Regions from separate parts of the Streptomyces sp. NPDC007896 genome, predicted to be linked through region 2. Evidence: riboswitches for the same ligand, from Rfam matches in the RefSeq annotation. Region 2 holds a riboswitch; each other region holds the start of a gene.

Region 1 (3,441 bases), on a different contig from region 2:
TCTGGGTCGAGCCGGAGATGGTCAATCCTGACAGCGAGCTGTACCGCGCGCACCCCGACTGGGTGCAGTTCCAGCCGGGGCGGACCAGGACGGAGTTCCGCAACCAGCTCGTACTCAACCTCGCCCGCCCCGACGTCCAGGAGTACCTGTGGGAGCAGCTCGACAGTCTGCTCTCGAGTGCCCCGATCGACTATGTGAAGTGGGACTTCAACCGCTGCTTCACGGACGCCGGTTGGCCCGGTGAGCCGTACCCGCAGAAGCTGTGGGTCGAGCACGTGGAGGCCCTGTACGGACTCCTGGACCGGCTGCGCGCCGAGCACCCCGGGGTCGCCTTCGAGTCCTGTTCGGGCGGTGGCGGCCGGATCGACCTCGGCGTCATGGCGCGCACGGACCAGGTGTGGACCTCCGACAACACCGACCCGCTCGACCGGCTCGCCATCCAGCACGGCTTCAGCCAGATCCACCCGGCCCGGATCATGGCCGCCTGGGTCACGGACAGTCCGAACGCGCAGCTCAACGGACGGATCAGCTCGCTGCGGTTCCGGTTCGTGAGCGCCATGGCCGGGGTCCTCGGGGTCGGCGGTGACCTGGCCGACTGGAGCGAGGTGGAGCTCGCCGAGGCGCGGGAGTGGGTGGAGCGCTACAAGGAGATCCGGCCGGTCGTGCAGCGCGGCGACCTCTACCGGCTGCGGCCTCCAGGCGGCGGCCTGAGCGCGGTGCAGTACGTGCACGGCGACGAGACCGTCGTCCTCGCCCTGCTCCAGGCCCAGCACCACGGCGAGCCGGTCGCCCCGCTCCGGCTGCGCGGGCTGGATCCGAGCGCCGCGTACGAATGCTGTGAAACGGGCGAAGTGCACCGGGGTGCGGTGCTGTTGCATCACGGGTTGCGGACGGAGCTGCGTGGGGACTTCGATGCGGCAGTTATCCGGCTGCGTCGCATGTGAGTGTTCTGTCCGTATTGATGCCTTCATTCCAACTGGCCCTGGAATAAAGGACCGTGGTGCGATGTGCGTGAGCAGCGTCATATTCGTGACGATGCGTTGCGGTCCCGCTTTCTCAATCGGCCCGAATTTCCTGGCGGTTTGCGGGACGGGGGAGATCATTGTCCACGGAGGGTGACCGGAATTCCGGCATGGATCAAGGGGGGCACGCGCACAGAAAAGCCACATGGTTGGCGATGCGCCCCCATCTCGCTTACGTTCGCCCTCAATCCGGACGGACGCCCAATCCTGCCGCCGCCCGGTATCCGCACACCCACCGGTAACCGGCAGGAGCGGGGGACCCACAGGTACCACGCCTGTTCCGGTCTCCGGAACGGCTAGGGGTAAAGCCGCGCAGCCGCGTGGCCGGGCATCTCCAGCCCGCACCCGACAGCTCACCTCGCAGGCGCCGGAGAGGAATTCTTCATGCCCGCGAAGGGTAAGCACCGCCGCCCCAAGTCCCAGCGTTTCTCCCGCTCGATCGCCGTGGCCGGAACCGGTGGCGCCGCGCTCGCGCTGCCGCTGATGGGGGCCGCCGGTGCCCATGCCGTGACGCCGACAGTCGCGGTTTCGTCCACTCCGGAAAAGACCGCGACGATTTCCGGCGCGACGGTTTCCAAAAAGTCCGCGACGGTTTCGGAAAAGACCGCTACGGCCTCCACGGCCGCGACGAAGACCTATTCGGTGAAGGCAGGCGACTGGCTCGCCAAGATCGCCGAGCGGCAGCACCTCAGCGGCGGCTGGCAGAAGCTCTACTCCGACAACCGCCAGGCCATCGGCGGCGACCCCTCGCTGATCCACCCCGGCCTGAAGCTCGCGATCGGCGAGAAGGCCGCGTCGACCGACAACACCAAGCCGTCGACCAAGCCATCGGCCAAGTCGTCCACGCAGTCGTCCGCCAAGACGGCCACGCGGTCGTCGGCGCAGCCGGCCACCGAGTCGTCCAGCGCGGCGGACGCGCCCAAGACCCAGGCCGCGGCCACCCAGGCCACCGGCACCGCCGGCAACACCGGTTACACCCTGCCGGTCGAGGGCGCCACCATCGGCACCGGCTACAAGGTCGCCGGCAGCATGTGGTCCAGCGGCTACCACACCGGCGTGGACTTCGTGGTCCCGACCGGCACCACCATCAAGGCCGTCGCCGCCGGCACCGTCGTCTCGGCCGGCTGGGGCGGCGCGTACGGCAACCAGGTCGTCATCCAGCACGCCGACGGCCGGTACTCGCAGTACGCCCACATGTCCGCCCTGTCGGTCTCGGCGGGCCAGACCGTGACCGAGGGCCAGCAGATCGGCCTCTCCGGCGCGACCGGCAACGTCACCGGTCCGCATCTGCACTTCGAGATCCGCACCACCCCGAACTACGGCTCGGACGTGGACCCGGTCGCGTACCTGCGCTCGCACGGTGTCGCCGTCGGCTGACGTCCGCCGCGTCTTTCACGACCTTCGAGGGCCGGACCTCCGCGATCGCGGAGGTCCGGCCCTCGGCGTTTCTCCGCGCGTCCCGGCGTGGTCATTTCATGATCGGCACATTGCGGTCTTGTGGCACCGGCGCACGAGGTGTCGACACGGTGCGAGGGTGACTCCACAGTGATCTCCGTAAGCGCTTTCTGTGTCTTCGGCGACGGCATCGCGGCCGTCGTCGCCACCGCAAGGAGCCCGCCATCGTGAGACCTCGAAGACTCGGCGTCACCGCCGCCGCCGCGCTGCTGGCCGGACCGGTCGACGCGCCCTCGCACGCCACCGAACAGCATCCGCCGCCGCGCCGGATCGTGGAGAGACTGGACCGCGGCCTGGTCGCCGTCCCCTCCGGCAAGGGCACCTTCCTGAGCTGGCGGTTACTCGGCACGGAGTACGCGCTCCCCCAAGTTCTCGGCTCCGCTCGAACAGGGGGTACCCCCACCGGGGACGCGATCGCGTTCAACGTGTACAAGGGCGGACGACGGCTCAACCGGGCGCCGGTCATCCGCTCGACCACATACCAGGACGACAGCCGGGGCACCGGCACGTACGCCGTGCGTGCCGTCGTCAACGGCCATGAGCGAAAGCCGAGTTCGGCGGCGCTCGACTTCGCGAAGGGCTACGCCGAGATTCCGCTGGCCGCCGTCGACGCGCCCGCCGCGATCAGCGGCTCGACGGCGATCGGCGGCTACCGCAACGACGACAACGTCACCGTGTACGACCTCGACGGCGACGGCAGGGCCGAGGTGCTGGTGCACACGGCCGACGGGACCACCTTCGCGGACGGAGCGAAGGTGACCGCCGACTCGCCCGCCAACCAGTTCATTTCGGTGATCGACGGGGAGACGGGCCTCGAGTGCACCCGGCAGCCCGTGCCCGACGACCTGGTCGCCGGCGGCCCCTCCGGCGGGCACTTCGGCATCGCGTACCTGGACGGCGTACACCCCAGCCTCGTCACGAAGTTGGTCACCCGGGTCGGTGCCAAGCGCGGAGCCTTCCGGAT
Region 2 (3,441 bases):
ACGCCGTCCTGTTCGGCGACCCGCAGCTCGCCCTGACGGCCGTACAGCGCGTCCTGGACATCACGGCCGTGGAGGTCCAGGAGGTCGCCAAGTCCCGCCTGCGCCCCGACAACCGCGCGGTGCTCGTGTACGAGCCGGTCGCTGCCGACACCACCGAAGAGGACGAGGAGGCGGCGAAGTGACCGAGCTCGCCACCATGGACTTCCACCCGCAGCCCCAGGCGGGTCAGCCCAAGCCCTGGGCCTTCCCGGCGCCCGAGCGCGGCACGCTGGACAACGGCCTGACCGTGCTGCGCTGCCACCGCCCCGGCCAGCAGGTCGTCGCCGTCGAGGTGCTGCTCGCCGCGCCGCTGGAGGCCGAGCCCGCGGGCCTCGACGGCGTCGCCACGATCATGGCGCGCGCCTTCTCCGAGGGCACCGACAAGCTCTCCGCCGAGGAGTTCGCCTCCGAGCTGGAGCGCTGCGGCGCCACCCTCGACGCGCACGCCGACCACCCCGGCGTACGGCTGTCGCTCGAAGTGCCCGTCTCGCGCCTGCCCAAGGCGCTCGGGCTGCTCGCCGACGCCCTGAGGGCACCGGCGTTCGCGGACAGCGAGGTGGAGCGGCTGGTGCGCAACCGGCTCGACGAGATCCCGCACGAGACGGCCAACCCGGCCCGGCGTGCCGCCAAGGAGCTCTCCAAGGAGCTGTTCCCGGCTACCTCGCGCATGTCGCGCCCGCGCCAGGGCACCGAGGAGACCGTCCAGAAGATCGACTCGGCGGCCGTACGCGCCTTCTTCGACAAGCACGTACGTCCCGCCACGGCCGCCGCCGTGATCGTCGGCGACCTGACGGGCGTCGACCTCGACGCGCTGCTCGCCGAGACGCTCGGCGACTGGACCGGCTCGCCCGCCGAGCCGCGCCCCGTGCCGCCGGTGACCGCCGACGACACCGGCCGTGTGATCATCGTGGACCGCCCCGGCGCGGTCCAGACGCAGCTGCTCATCGGACGCGTCGGCGCCGACCGGCACGACCGTGTGTGGCCCGCCCAGGTGCTCGGTACGTACTGCCTCGGCGGCACCCTCACCTCGCGCCTGGACCGCGTCCTGCGCGAGGAAAAGGGCTACACCTACGGTGTGCGGGCGTTCGGCCAGGTCCTGCGTGCCGCCCCGGACGGAACCGGTATCGCGATGCTCGCCATCAGCGGCTCCGTGGACACCCCGAACACCGGCCCGGCGCTCGACGACCTCTGGAAGGTGCTGCGCACCCTCGCCGCCGAGGGCCTGACGGACGCCGAGCGCGACATCGCCGTACAGAACCTGGTGGGGGTGGCGCCCCTCAAGTTCGAGACCGCGGCGGCCGTCGCGGGCACGCTCGCGGACCAGGTCGAGCAGTACCTGCCGGACGACTACCAGGCGACGCTGTACCAGCAGCTCGCCGCGACCGGCACCGTGGAAGCCACCGCGGCCGCCGTGAGCGCCTTCCCGGTGGACCGTCTGGTGACCGTCCTCGTCGGCGACGCCACGCAGATCCGGGAGCCCGTCAAGGCCCTCGGAATCGGTGAAGTGACCGTCGTTTCGGCGGAGTAGAGGTTCAGCGGAGCAGCGGCTCGGTAGAAGCCGGCTGGAAGCCGAGCCGCACGCGGAGCGGAAGAGCGTGACTCCGTAGGGCCCGGGTGACTGAAGAGTCGCCCGGGCCCCTTTTTGCTCGGATTTCCGCTCGGATTGCGCTTGGACCTCATCCCCAAGATGTCCGTATTGGTAGGGAGGTTGCCCGTCTGCCCTGTGGCATGCACTACAAAAACCGTGATCCGTTTGTTGATTGAAAGACGCCCCGTCTAGCGTCGGGGCGGCTGTTCGTCAGGCAGTGCGCCGCGCCCGCGGCACCGGACAGTCATCGCCGAGTCCCCGTACGGCGCGAGCCAGGGGAGCCGGGGACCCACACGTAGTCCCTGGGGTGAATCGGACGCCCTCCCTGGAGGGGGTCCGTAGGAGACCTTCCTGCTCCGAACCCGTCAGCTAACCCGGTAGGCGAGAGGGAAGGAAAGGAACAGCCCCTACATGGCGTTCACCTGTGGCCCCGGGAAACACCGCCGTCCGAGCCGCGTGAAGCGCTCCACCACGAACGCCGTCGGCGTCGCCGCGCTCACCACCACCGGTGTCATCGGAACCCTGGCCGCCCCGGCCCTCGCCGCGGACGCCTCCGTCGAGCAGACCGGGCTGACCCAGGCCGTCACCCTCGGCGACAGGGTCGCCGCCCAGATCGACGCGCAGGCCGCCGCCCAGCAGCGCGCCGCCGACGAGGCGGCCGCGCGCAAGAAGGCCGAAGAAGCCGCGCGCAAGAAGGCCGCCGAGGAGGCGAAGAAGGAGCGCGAGGCCAAGGAGCGTGCCGCCCGCGCCGCCGAGCGCAAGCGCCTCAACACCTTCGTCCTGCCGATCACCGGCTCGTACATCTCCACCGGCTACAAGACCGGCGGCAGCCTCTGGTCCTCCGGCAGCCACACCGGCGTCGACTTCCACGCCGCCTCCGGGACCTCGGTCCACGCGGTCGGCTCCGGCACGGTCGTCACGGCCGGCTGGGGTGGTGCCTACGGCAACCAGATCGTCCTGAAGATGCACGACGGTACCTACACGATGTACGGCCACCTGTCGTCCATCGGCGTCTCCGTGGGGCAGACGGTCACCCCGGGCCAGCAGATCGGCCTCTCCGGCTCCACCGGGAACACCACCGGGCCGCACCTCCACTTCGAGGCCCGCACGACGGCGGAGTACGGCTCCGACATGGACCCGGTCGCCTACCTCCGCTCGCACGGCGTGAACGTCTGACGCTCGCACGGCGTGAACCTCTGACACTCGCGCACCGTGAACGTCCGACGACCGGCGTCAACACTTCCGAAGCCCCGGCTCCCCTCAGCCGGGGCTTCGTCGTTTCGAACGACTGTCTGTCCAAAAAATATCCATGGATTCCGGCCCGCCATCGGAAATTCCGGCTCTCTGCAATAGAGTCGCTGAACAAGCGTCAATCGACCGCGTTTCGCGGGGATTAAGGCGGAGGTCCGGTCATGCGCATTCCCGCGCACTCGGTATGCACGGCGATCCGTGACGACATCGTCGCGGGTGTCTACGAGCGCGGCAGCCGGCTCACCGAGGAACTGCTCGCGCGCCGCTACGGCGTCTCGCGGGTCCCCGTGCGTGAGGCCCTGCGCACGCTGGAGGCCGAGGGCTTCGTCGTCACCCGTCGGCACGCGGGCGCGTGTGTCGCGGAGCCCACCGAGCAGGAGGCCGCGGACCTGCTGGAGATGCGCATGCTCCTGGAGCCGCTGGGCGCCGCGAGGGCCGCGCAGCGGCGCACCGAGGCCCACCTCAAGGTGCTTCGAGGCCTGGTCAGGCTGGGGCAGGAGCGGGCCAGGAGGGGGAACAGCGAGGATCTGCGCTCGCTCGGCGGCTGGTTCCACGAGACCCTC
Region 3 (3,441 bases), on a different contig from region 2:
CCACGGCATCCACTACTGCCTCGGCGCCCCGCTCGCCCGGCTGGAGGGCCAGACCGCGCTCGCCACTCTCCTCACCCGTCTCCCCGACCTTCAACTCGCGGGAGATTCGACCGATTTGCGCTGGCGTGGCGGGCTCATTATGCGCGGATTGCGCACGCTTCCAGTGGAGTTCACGCCTCCGGTACCGGTCTCGCGATAGCGGGCGACCATACACCCGCGGGCGCGGAAACCTGACGCACTCTCAACTCTGTGATCTTCACGTGATCTACGCTGCATCGACTTGTGACAAGCGTTCGGGTGCGGATACGTTCACTCGTCAACGCGACTCACACGTCGCGTAGTCACCTGCTGTCACGCGAAAGGCTTCCGCATGCTCTCCGGGAACGGCCGCCATCGTCGCCCCCGTCAGGCCCCGGCCCTCATCGTCGCGGCAGGAGTGACCGGATCCGCCATCGCGATCCCGTTGCTCGGTGCCACCAGTGCGAGCGCGGCCGACGGCACCACGTGGGACCGGGTCGCCGAGTGCGAGAGCGCCGGCCAGTGGAGTGCCGCCAGCGGCAACGGGTACTACGGCGGACTCCAGATCAGCCAGGCGGACTGGGAGAAGTACGGCGGTCTCACCTACGCGTCGAGCGCCGACGAGGCCAGCCGCTCGCAGCAGATAGCCATCGCCGAGAAGCTCCTCGACGACCAGGGCCTCACCCCCTGGCCGACCTGTGGACCGCTCTCCGGGCTGAGCAAGAACTCGGGCGACATCCTGGTCGACACGGGCGTGGCGAACGATTCGCCCAACGGATCGAATTCATCTGGTTCGTCCAGTTCATCCAGTTCATCCAGTTCATCCAGTTCGTCCGCGACTTCGACTCCGTCCGCCTCGTCCGGCTCGACGTCCGATTCGTCTTTGTCTGACTTGTCTTCGTCTGGTTCGTCCTCGAAGGCGACCGGGAACGCGACCAAGAACACGACGAAGGCCGACACCGGCGGCGATCAGGGAGCGGACAACTCCGACACGGAATCGACCAAGGGCGACAACTCCGGCAACTCCCGCCAGAGCGACGGCTCTTCCGGTACGTCCGAGAACGCGACGGCCGGCGCCGGGCGCCACCGCGGCGACAACGCGAACGAGAACACCACCGACAGCGCCGTGGACGGCCGTACCGACGACCCCTCAGGGCGGCACGCCTCGCGCGGCGTCGGCGCTTCCCGTGATGTCGTCGACGGCTCCTACGTCGTGCGCGCCGGAGACAATCTCTGGACCATCGCGGACGCCCTCGACCTCGAAGGCGGATGGGCCGAGCTGTACGACGCGAACAAGAAGACGGTCGGCGTCGACCCGAACCTCATCCTCCCCGGTCAGAGCCTTGCAGTTGGTGCTGAATCGGGCGAAAAGTAGGGGCAGTTCGCGTCATGGTTCGCTGTGTAATGTCCGGTTTGGCGCGAGTGAGAGATGGATCTCAAAGGCCCTGATCGTCTTTGGAATTCAGCCGATCGACTGCTTACGGTCATGACCGCTCGCCACAGCGGGCCCCGACGGTCGCCAACGCCGAATCCTGCCAACGGCCGTACGGGAACAGTCGACGCGTCAGCGCCGTAGGCAGGAGCGGGGGACCCAAGGTAAGTGCCGCACCCGGTAGTTGACCGGGAGTGGCTTGGGGTGAAGCCGAGCGCTCAGAGCGCACGGCCGGGCACTCACCCGCCCGAACCCGACAGCTCACCTCGCAGGCGTCGGTGAGGGGATCTCTCCATGCTGTTTTCCAGCAAGGGCAAGCACCGCCGTCCGACCGTTTTCAACCGGACGACCCGTGTCGCCACGCTCGCCGGTGTCACCGGTGTCGCCATCGCCGCTCCGCTGATGGCGGCCGGCAGCGCCTCCGCGGCCACCGCCTCCGAGTGGGACGCCGTCGCCCAGTGCGAGTCCGGCGGTAACTGGTCCATCAACACCGGCAACGGCTACTACGGCGGTCTGCAGTTCTCGGCCTCCACCTGGGCCGCGTACGGCGGCACCGCGTACGCCGCGACCGCCAACCAGGCCTCCAGGTCGCAGCAGATCACCATCGGCGAGAAGGTCCTCGCCGCCCAGGGCAAGGGCGCCTGGCCGACCTGTGGCACGGGCCTGTCGGGCGCCGCGTACACCGGCGGTGCGAGCGCCCCGTCGACCTCGTCTTCCTCGAACAGCTCCTCGTCGAACAGCTCGCCGAGCACCAGCGCCGCCACCCGCTCGACGGACACCGCGGCCTCCCGTTCGGCGTCCCGCCCGGCCGCCGAGAAGACCGTCTCCACCCCGACCGGCAAGAAGGTCAAGAAGGGTGACGGCGAGTACAAGGTCGTCAAGGGTGACAGCCTCAGCTCGATCGCCGAGAAGAAGAAGGTCAAGGGCGGCTGGCAGCAGCTGTTCAAGCTGAACAAGGACATCGTCGACGACGCCGACTTCATCTACCCGGGTCAGCGGCTTCACCTCGGCTGATGATCGGCAGCTTCGCCTCAGCTGAATGACAGGTCCCTCATAAAAGGGGTCTCCACGCTGGAGACCCCGATGAGGGTCACCCCCGTCCCCACGGGCCCCCCGCTCCGGTGCGTGTTCCCCCGTACGCGCCGGAGCGGGGTTTTTCGTATCCGGCGTTTCGTGCCCGGCGTTTCGTGCCGAGCGTTTTGTACCCGGATTTCGGTACCCGTTTTTGTTCCGTTCTGGAACAATGTGTACGTTCAGTTCTGCCCAAGGGGTGGGCGACCGGCTGGCCGATCCCCCCGAGGCGGTTAGGCTCATGTCGCGAAGCCATCACAGGCTCCGCGTACCCGCGTCACATCCCAGAAGGAGATGCTCGTGCCGTCCATCGACGTCGTCGTAGCCCGGGAAATCCTGGACTCCCGAGGCAACCCCACGGTCGAGGTCGAGGTCGGCCTCGACGACGGCAGCACGGGTCGTGCCGCCGTTCCGTCCGGCGCTTCCACCGGCGCCTTCGAGGCCATCGAGCTGCGTGACGGTGACCCCAACCGTTACGGCGGCAAGGGTGTCGAGAAGGCCGTCCTCGCCGTCATCGAGCAGATCGGCCCGGAGCTCGTCGGTTACGACGCCACCGAGCAGCGCCTGATCGACCAGGCGATGTTCGACCTGGACGCCACCGACAACAAGGGCTCGCTCGGCGCCAACGCCATCCTCGGCGTCTCGCTCGCCGTCGCGCACGCCGCCTCCGAGGCGTCCGACCTCCCCCTCTTCCGCTACCTGGGCGGCCCGAACGCGCACCTGCTGCCCGTTCCGATGATGAACATCCTGAACGGCGGCTCGCACGCCGACTCCAACGTGGACATCCAGGAGTTCATGATCGCCCCGATCGGCGCGGAGTCCTTCTCCGAGGCCCTGCGCTGGGGCGCCGAGGTCTACCACACCCTCAAGAAGGTGCTGAAGACCAAGGGCCTGTCCACCGGCCTGGGCGACGAGGGCGG
Region 4 (3,441 bases), on a different contig from region 2:
CTCCATGAGCGTGTTGAACCGCTTCACGGCGTTCGTCGACCGCGCCGCCATCCCGTACGCCTCGTCGACGCGGCGCAGCGCCTGCGAGAAGCTGATCTTCTCGCGCTGCGAGAGCGCGTCGATCATGGCCTCGGCGCGCTCGCCGATGCCGCGCTTGGGAACGTTCAGAATGCGGCGCATCGGGACCGAGTCCTCGGGGTTGGCCAGGACCCTCAGGTACGCGAGGACGTCCCGGACCTCCTTGCGCTCGTAGAAGCGGACGCCGCCGACGACCTTGTAGGGCAGGCCGACGCGGATGAAGATCTCTTCGAAGACACGGGACTGGGCGTTCGTCCGGTAGAAGACGGCGACGTCACCCGCCCTGGCCTCGCCCGCGTCGGTGAGACGGTCTATCTCGTCGGCGACGAACTGGGCCTCGTCGTGCTCGGTGTCGGCGACATAGCCGGTGATGTTCGAACCGGCGCCCGCGTTGGTCCACAGGTTCTTGGGGCGGCGGGACTCGTTGCGCTCGATGACCGCGTTGGCGGCGGACAGGATCGTCTGGGTGGAGCGGTAGTTCTGCTCCAGCAGGATCGTCGTCGCGTCCGGGTAGTCCTCCTCGAACTGGAGGATGTTGCGGATGGTCGCGCCGCGGAAGGCGTAGATCGACTGGTCGGCGTCGCCCACGACGCACAGCTCGGCGGGCCCGAGCTCGCCCTCGGCGGGCGGCGCGTCCTCGGGCCGGTCACCGGCGGCCGGGCCGACGAGCTCCCTGACCAGGGCGTACTGCGCGTGGTTCGTGTCCTGGTACTCGTCGACCAGGACGTGGCGGAAGCGGCGCCGGTAGTGCTCGGCGACGTCCGGGAAGGCGCGCAGCAGGTTGACCGTGGTCATGATCAGGTCGTCGAAGTCGAGCGCGTTGGCCTCGCGCAGCCGCGACTGGTACATCGCGTAGGCCTGGGCGAGGGTCTTCTCGAAGCCGTCGGCGGCCTGGGCGGCGAAGTCCTCCTCGTCGATCAGCTCGTTCTTCAGGTTCGAGATCTTGGCGCTGAAGGACTTGGGCGGGAAGCGCTTGGGATCGAGATCCAGGTCACGGCAGACGAGCGCCATCAGCCGCTTGCTGTCGGCGGCGTCGTAGATCGAGAACGAGGAGGTGAAGCCGAGCTTCTTGCTCTCGCGGCGCAGGATCCGCACACACGCGCTGTGGAAGGTCATCACCCACATCGCGTTCGCGCGCGGGCCGACGAGCTGCTCGACGCGCTCCTTCATCTCGCCCGCGGCCTTGTTCGTGAAGGTGATCGCGAGGATCTGGCCGGGGTGGACATGGCGCTCGCCCAGCAGATGGGCGATGCGGTGGGTGAGCACCCGGGTCTTGCCGGAGCCCGCGCCGGCCACGATGAGCAGCGGGGAGCCGGAGTGCACCACGGCCGCGCGCTGGTTCTCGTTCAGCCCGTCCAACAGGGCCGCCGGGTCCACGGCGGGGCGGGGCGCGCCGTCGCGGTAGTAGGCGTCCCGGCTCGCGGACACGTCGAAGCGACCGCCGAACAGGTCGTCCGGAAGCGGCTCCGGCGCCCCGTCCTCGGGCGGCGGCGGGGGCTCTTCCTCGTGGGCCCCGGAAGGCTGGAGGTCCGCCAGAAAGCTGTCATCAAAGAGGCTGCTCATCGCTCTCCGAGTCTAGGCGGCCCCACTGACAACCCGCGGCCACCCTGGAAACCCGACCGGATTTTCCAACGACCGCGCATGATCCCTTTCCGCCACCCTTTCCGCCGCGGACGCCGTTACCGTTCAGGATCGTTTCATTACGGTCAGCCACAGTCGGTCCCGATCAATGACCTCCAAGGTCAAGGTCACGAAAATGTATCGGGCATATCGCACATCAAACTTCACAGAACACTTATGAGTTGGCTAGCGTGCCGGGCAGGCCGCTCGACCCAACCGGCGAACACCGCCGGGCCGTGCGGCCTCCGCCGAGTCCGGTGCGCCGTACGGCAGCCGGAGCCGGGGACCCAACCGACCTTGGGGTGAATCGGTCCAACTGTCCGCTGGGACAAGGACCGTAGGGCAAACCTTCCGGAATCACCCGCCCGAACCCGACAGCTAACTCGGTAGGCGGAAGACGGAAGGAGTCGCCTCTCTTGGCGTCGCATCGCAAGTGGAGTCCTACGGGTACGCGCATAGCGGGTATACGGACCCCCGCCCTCGCCACGGCGGCCCTCACCTCCGTGGCCCTGCTCTCCCAGACGGCGAACGCCGCGCCCTCGGCCGATCCCAAGCCGAGTGTCGAAGAGGTCGAGAAGAAGGTCGACGACCTCTACCACCAGGCCGAGGCGGCGACCGAGAAGTACAACGCGACCAGGGAGAAGACCGCGCAGCAGCGCAAGCGCGTCGACTCCCTCCTCGACGACGTGGCCCAGCGCACCGAGAAGCTGAACACCGCGCGCGAGGAGCTGGGTTCGTTCGCCGCGGCGCAGTACCGCACCGGTGCCGCCGCCCCCGACACCGCGACCCTCCTGCTGGCCGACAATCCGCAGGACTACTTCGACCAGACCCAGCTGATGGACCGGCTGACCAGCCGCCAGAAGGTGGCCGTCGACGACTACATCACCGAGCAGGCCGCCACCACCAAGAAGCGCGCGGAGGCCTCCCAGAGCCTGCAGACGCTCACCACGACGCAGAGCGCGCTGAGGACGTCCAAGGCCGACGTGCAGCGCAAGCTCGCCGAGGCGCGCGACCTGCTCTCGAAGCTGACCGCCGAGGAGAAGGCGCGGCTCGCGGCGATCGAGAAGAAGAAGCAGGAAGCGGCCGACCGCAAGGCGGCTGAGCTGGCGCAGCAGCAGGCCGCCGCGGAGAAGAAGGCCCAGGAGGCGGCCGCCCAGCAGCAGGCGACCACCGGGACCACCGGGACCACCGCCACCACCGGGACCACCGGGAGTTCGGCCACCGACTCCTCGTACACCGCCAAGGCCGACAAGGCCCTCGCCTTCGCCCGCACCCAGATCGGCAAGCCGTACGTCTGGGGCGCGACCGGGCCCGGCTCCTACGACTGCTCCGGCCTCACCCAGGCCGCCTGGAAGGCCGCCGGCGTCGATCTCCCGCGTACCACCTGGGACCAGGTCAACGTGGGCACGACGGTCCCGCTCTCCGACATCAAGCCCGGTGACCTCGTCTTCTTCTACGACGACATCAGCCACGTCGGCCTCTACATCGGCAACGGCATGATGATCCACGCCCCCAAGCCGGGCGCGTACGTCCGCGAGGAGTCGATCTTCTACGGCGGCGAGTCGATCATCCACAGCGTGGTGCGTCCGGCCTAACGCCCCGGCGCCCGGCACACGCGCGTGGGGCTCCTCGGACTCCACGCGCGCGTGGCCCGCCGCCAACCCTCTCGAAGGTCCTTAGCATCGGGCCCATGTCAGCCATCTCCCCGCCCGGCACCCGGTGGACCGGCCTGCGCACCTGGTG

Evidence for each region. Region 2 has a riboswitch for cyclic di-AMP ahead of ACFZDJ_RS42645 (M23 family metallopeptidase). Riboswitches for the same ligand answer to the same signal wherever they lie in the genome.
Region 1: it holds a riboswitch for cyclic di-AMP, as region 2 does, so the genes downstream of both, ACFZDJ_RS46120 (peptidoglycan DD-metalloendopeptidase family protein) here and ACFZDJ_RS42645 (M23 family metallopeptidase) in region 2, are expected to answer to the same signal.
Region 3: it holds a riboswitch for cyclic di-AMP, as region 2 does, so the genes downstream of both, ACFZDJ_RS40340 (transglycosylase family protein) here and ACFZDJ_RS42645 (M23 family metallopeptidase) in region 2, are expected to answer to the same signal.
Region 4: it holds a riboswitch for cyclic di-AMP, as region 2 does, so the genes downstream of both, ACFZDJ_RS33235 (NlpC/P60 family protein) here and ACFZDJ_RS42645 (M23 family metallopeptidase) in region 2, are expected to answer to the same signal.

What each region holds. Positions count from the first base shown of each region.
Region 1 is NZ_JBIBKX010000022.1:47,828-51,268, reverse strand. It holds gene ACFZDJ_RS46125 (alpha-galactosidase) at 1-944, shown strand, start outside; cyclic di-AMP (ydaO/yuaA leader) riboswitch at 1,246-1,404, shown strand; gene ACFZDJ_RS46120 (peptidoglycan DD-metalloendopeptidase family protein) at 1,407-2,399, shown strand; gene ACFZDJ_RS46115 (hypothetical protein) at 2,645-3,441, shown strand, end outside.
Region 2 is NZ_JBIBKX010000018.1:80,462-83,902, reverse strand. It holds gene ACFZDJ_RS42655 (insulinase family protein) at 1-182, shown strand, start outside; gene ACFZDJ_RS42650 (insulinase family protein) at 179-1,567, shown strand; cyclic di-AMP (ydaO/yuaA leader) riboswitch at 1,866-2,026, shown strand; gene ACFZDJ_RS42645 (M23 family metallopeptidase) at 2,039-2,803, shown strand; gene ACFZDJ_RS42640 (GntR family transcriptional regulator) at 3,040-3,441, shown strand, end outside.
Region 3 is NZ_JBIBKX010000016.1:103,189-106,629, reverse strand. It holds gene ACFZDJ_RS40350 (cytochrome P450) at 1-199, shown strand, start outside; gene ACFZDJ_RS40345 (transglycosylase family protein) at 371-1,393, shown strand; cyclic di-AMP (ydaO/yuaA leader) riboswitch at 1,577-1,740, shown strand; gene ACFZDJ_RS40340 (transglycosylase family protein) at 1,745-2,464, shown strand; gene eno (phosphopyruvate hydratase) at 2,816-3,441, shown strand, end outside.
Region 4 is NZ_JBIBKX010000011.1:377,374-380,814, reverse strand. It holds gene ACFZDJ_RS33240 (UvrD-helicase domain-containing protein) at 1-1,641, opposite strand, end outside; cyclic di-AMP (ydaO/yuaA leader) riboswitch at 1,935-2,107, shown strand; gene ACFZDJ_RS33235 (NlpC/P60 family protein) at 2,115-3,293, shown strand; gene ACFZDJ_RS33230 (tellurite resistance/C4-dicarboxylate transporter family protein) at 3,389-3,441, shown strand, end outside.